2 regions of the Streptomyces sp. NPDC043952 genome follow, and region 1 is predicted to be linked to the other one. Evidence: riboswitches for the same ligand, from Rfam matches in the RefSeq annotation. Region 1 holds a riboswitch; the other holds the start of a gene.
The links. A riboswitch is a leader RNA that binds a small molecule or an ion and turns the genes downstream of it on or off. The one in region 1 is predicted to bind glycine.

Region 1 (2,195 bases):
TGCCCGCCTCCAGGCGCAGCGTGTCCCGGCAGGACAGTCCGCACGGCACCAGGCCGGCGCCCTCGCCCGCCTTGGTCAGCGCCTGCCACAGCTCGACCGCGTGCTCGGGCTTCACGAACAGCTCGAAGCCGTCCTCGCCGGTGTAGCCGGTGCGGGCGATCAGTGCGGGGACGCCGGCGACGGTGCCGGGCAGGCCCGCGTAGTACTTCAGACCGTCCAGGTCGGCGTCGGTGAGGGACTTCAGGATGCCGGGGGAGGCCGGGCCCTGGACGGCGAGCAGGGCGTAGGCGTCCCGGTCGTCGCGGACCTCGGCGTCGAAGCCGCCGGAGCGCTCGGCCAGCGCGTCCAGGACCACCTGGGCGTTGGAGGCGTTGGCCACGACCATGTACTCGGTCTCGGCGAGCCGGTAGACGATCAGGTCGTCCAGGATGCCGCCGTCGGCCCGCACGATCATCGTGTAGCGGGCGCGGCCGACGCCGACGGAGGCGATGTTGCCGACCAGGGCGGTGTTCAGGAAGGCGGCGGCCTCGGGGCCGGTGACGGTGATCTCGCCCATGTGGGAGAGGTCGAACAGACCCGCCTTGGTCCGCACGGCCAGGTGCTCGTCGCGCTCGGAGCCGTAGCGCAGCGGCATGTCCCAGCCCGCGAAGTCGGTCATCGTCGCACCGAGCGAGCGGTGCACGGCGTCCAGCGCGGTGTGTCGGAGTTCGGTACTGCTCATCGGTCGGTCGTCTCCCAGGGCAACAGGGATGGGGCGAGGAACGTTCCTCCCCATCTGTCATCGGAACCTGAGAGGTTCGCCGGGACCGCCACGGGGGCGACCACGGCTTGCACCTTGGGTGGGGCCGCCGTCGCGGCGGCCCGCTTTTCAGATGTGCCTCGCCCGCGCGGTAACGGGGCCTGAGAGATTCAAGGGAGGGACTTGCTCCTTCGGCGCCCCAGCGAAGCCTGCTGGGGACTCTCCCGCGCGGATTCAAACGGCCGGTATGCAGTTGGCGGCCACATCATTGCACGTCGGGCCGCCGCCCGTCAGGGGCCGCTTCCGTAACCGACCTGTGGCGGTACGCGCACCCACCCGTGGCACACCGGCCATTACCTTCCCTTTACTTCCACTGGGCATGGATATTGCGAACCACAAGGGGAGGATGATCACGGTGAACAGGACCATGGCGCACGCGACCGGCATCCCGGCGCCGAGCGGCCCCACGCCCCGCGAGCACGCCGCGCCGCGCGAGCGCCCGGCATTCCCCGATCGCGCCGCCCGCCCCGCGCCCGGCGTGCTGGACCTGCGCGGCCGGCCGCCCCGGCGGCCCGACACCCTCCGCTTCGGCCCCCGCGACATCGTGGTGGTCACCGGACTGCCCGGCAGCGGCAAGTCCACGCTGATGCGCCGCGCGGTCACCGCCCGCCGCCTCGACTCCCAGGACACCCGCGCCCGCTTCGCCGCCCGCCTGCCCCGCCCGCTGCCGTACGCCCTCTACCGCCCCCTGGCGCGCGCCGCGCACTACTGGGCCCTGCGCCGCGCCCTGCGCACGGCACAAGGGCTGGTGGTGCACGACTGCGGGACCCAGCCCTGGGTGCGCCGCTGGCTGGCCCGCGCCGCCCGCCGCTCCGGCGCCACCCTGCACCTGCTCCTGCTGGACGTGCCCGCGGAGGCGGCCCGCGCGGGCCAGCACCGGCGCGGCCGGACCGTCTCCCGCCGCGCCTTCGCACGCCACCGGCGCACGACCGCCCGGCTGCTCGGCGCGCTCGGGCGGGGCGAGGTGCCCGCGGGCTGCGGTTCGGCGGTGCTGCTGGACCGGGCCGCGGCCGACGCCGTACAGCGGATCGTGTTCACGGAGTACGGCTCTGTCACCGGTACCCGTTAGCCTTCATGGTCACCAGTGGTTTCCAGCAGGCGGTAGGCAGATGGACTTCCCGGCGGACTTTCCCGCGGACTTCCCGGCACAGGCGCACCCCCACCCGCACGGCGGTTGGCCCGGCAACGAGCTGGAGGAGGTGCTCTCGGCCTCCCTCGGCATACCCGCGGCGGGCGGCCGGATCATCGAGGTCCTCGGCCGCAGCTTCGTCTGGGTGCCGCTGCCGTCCGGCGGCGGACCGGGCAGCGGCCCGCTGGACCTGCCCACGCTGGAGATCGAGGGCCAGGCGTACGTCCCGGTGTTCAGCTCCGAGGAGCAGTTCCGCCAGGCGGTCGG
Region 2 (2,195 bases), on a different contig from region 1:
GCTTCGAGACCCCGCAGTCGCCGCCGGGACGGATACGGACGTTCCTCGTCACGGACCCCGCACTGGAGCCCGCGGACCCACTGCCCCTGGTCCCTACGGCCCCCGCCCCCTCACCCGCCCCCGGCCTTCCGGCCACGCCGTGACCACGGGCTCGCTACGTCTCCTCCGAACCCGCCAGCTTGCCGAAGGTGTGGTCCGGGGCGGGGTCCGGGGTCACGTCGAGGCCGTAGTGGTGGTAGAGCTGGAGTTCCTGTTCGGGGGAGAGGTGGCGGCCGACGCCGAAGTCGGGGGCGTCCCTGATCAGGGAGCGGTCGAACGGGACATGGAGGGTGCCCTCGACGAGTTCGCTGGGCTCCAGGGGGACGAAGGCGTCGCGGGAGAACAGGCCGGTGCGTATGGCCGCCCACTCGGGGACGCCGGTGGCGTCGTCCAGGTACACCTCGTCAATGGTGCCGATCTTGGTGCCACTGCGGTCGAACGCCTTGCGGCCGATCAGGTTGCGAGGATCGATGTCGCTCTGCACGGTCCCTCTCCCTCCAATTGGTCGCAACTCATCCGTAAGCACTACGAAAGAGCACATTCACTGCGGCGGCCACTTGAGAATCCGGCTGTTGACCTCGCTGGTAGGCTGATTGCGGCTGCTGACCCCGTGCGGGAGAGTCCTCCGACCCACCTCGGAGGCGCCGAAGGAGCAAATCCTCCCCGGAATCTCTCAGGCTCACGTACCGCACGGACGAGGTCACTCTGGAAAGCAGGGCGGGTGTCGACGGCTTCCGCTCTCACCGACGGTGAAAGCCGGCGCCGCGAGGTGCCCGGTGAAGCTCTCAGGTTGAGATGACAGAGGGGGAGGCCGTCCGGGCACCCGCGCCGTGGTGCCCTTCGAAGGTCGTCAGACCAGGAGGCCTCCGCAATGACCGCCCATCGCATTCCGCTCTCCGAGCTCGAAGCGGGCATCCCCTTCGAACAGCGCCACATCGGGCCCGACCAGGAGGCGCGGGCCAAGATGCTCGCACAGGTCGGCTACGGCTCCCTGGACGAGCTGACCGCCGCCGCGGTCCCGGATGTGATCAAGAACGCCGACGCCCTCGACCTGCCGGGCGCCCGCACCGAGGCCGAGGTACTGGCCGAGCTGCGCGCGCTCGCCGACCGCAACCAGGTCCTCGGCTCCATGATCGGCCTGGGGTACTACGGCACCTTCACGCCGCCGGTCATCCTGCGCAACGTCCTGGAGAACCCGGCCTGGTACACGGCGTACACGCCTTACCAGCCGGAGATCTCCCAGGGCCGCCTGGAGGCCCTGCTGAACTTCCAGACCATGGTCGCCGACCTCACCGGTCTGCCCACCTCCGGCGCCTCCCTGCTGGACGAGGGCACCGCCGCCGCCGAGGCCATGGCCCTGTCCCGGCGCATGGGCAAGAACAAGAAGGGCCTCTTCCTGATCGACGCGGACGCCCTGCCGCAGACCATCGCCGTCATCCAGACCCGCGCCGAGCCGACCGGCGTCGAGGTCGTCGTCGCCGACCTGAGCGCGGGCATCCCGGCCGACATCGCCGCCCGTGACATCAACGGCGTGCTCGTCCAGTACCCCGGCGCCTCCGGTGCCGTACGCGACATCAAGCCGGTGATCGAGCAGGCGCACGAGCTGGGCGCCCTCGTCACCGTCGCCGCCGATCTGCTCGCCCTCACCCTGCTGACCTCGCCGGGTGAGCTGGGCGCCGACATCGCGATCGGCACCACCCAGCGCTTCGGCGTCCCGATGGGCTTCGGCGGCCCGCACGCCGGCTACATGGCGGTGCACGAGAAGTTCGCCCGCAGCCTGCCCGGCCGCCTGGTCGGCGTGTCCGTCGACGCCGACGGCAACAAGGCGTACCGGCTGGCCCTCCAGACCCGCGAGCAGCACATCCGCCGCGAGAAGGCCACCAGCAACATCTGCACCGCGCAGGTGCTGCTCGCCGTCATGGCCGGCATGTACGCCGTCTACCACGGCCCCGAGGGCCTGAAGACCATCGCCCGGCGCACCCACCGCTACGCGACGCTCCTCGCCGAGGGCCTGAGGGCCGGCGGCGTCGAGATCACGCACGGCGCCTTCTTCGACACCGTCACCGCGCGGGTGCCCGGCAAGGCCGCCGGGATCGTCGCCGCCGCCCGTGACAAGGGCGTCAACCTGCGCCTGGTCGACGCCGACCACGTCTCCG

Region 2: linked by a shared signal. The riboswitch ahead of gcvP (aminomethyl-transferring glycine dehydrogenase) and the one ahead of gcvT (glycine cleavage system aminomethyltransferase GcvT) in region 1 are both predicted to bind glycine.

The regions. Positions count from the first base shown of each region.
Region 1 is NZ_JBWKES010000008.1:241,444-243,638, reverse strand. It holds gene gcvT (glycine cleavage system aminomethyltransferase GcvT) at 1-721, opposite strand, end outside; glycine riboswitch at 766-878, opposite strand; glycine riboswitch at 879-976, opposite strand; gene AC069R_RS12665 (AAA family ATPase) at 1,155-1,868, shown strand; gene AC069R_RS12660 (enhanced serine sensitivity protein SseB) at 1,909-2,195, shown strand, end outside.
Region 2 is NZ_JBWKES010000063.1:10,402-12,596, forward strand. It holds gene AC069R_RS33725 (DNA polymerase IV) at 1-143, shown strand, start outside; gene AC069R_RS33730 (PRC-barrel domain-containing protein) at 155-523, opposite strand; glycine riboswitch at 643-738, shown strand; gene gcvP (aminomethyl-transferring glycine dehydrogenase) at 911-2,195, shown strand, end outside.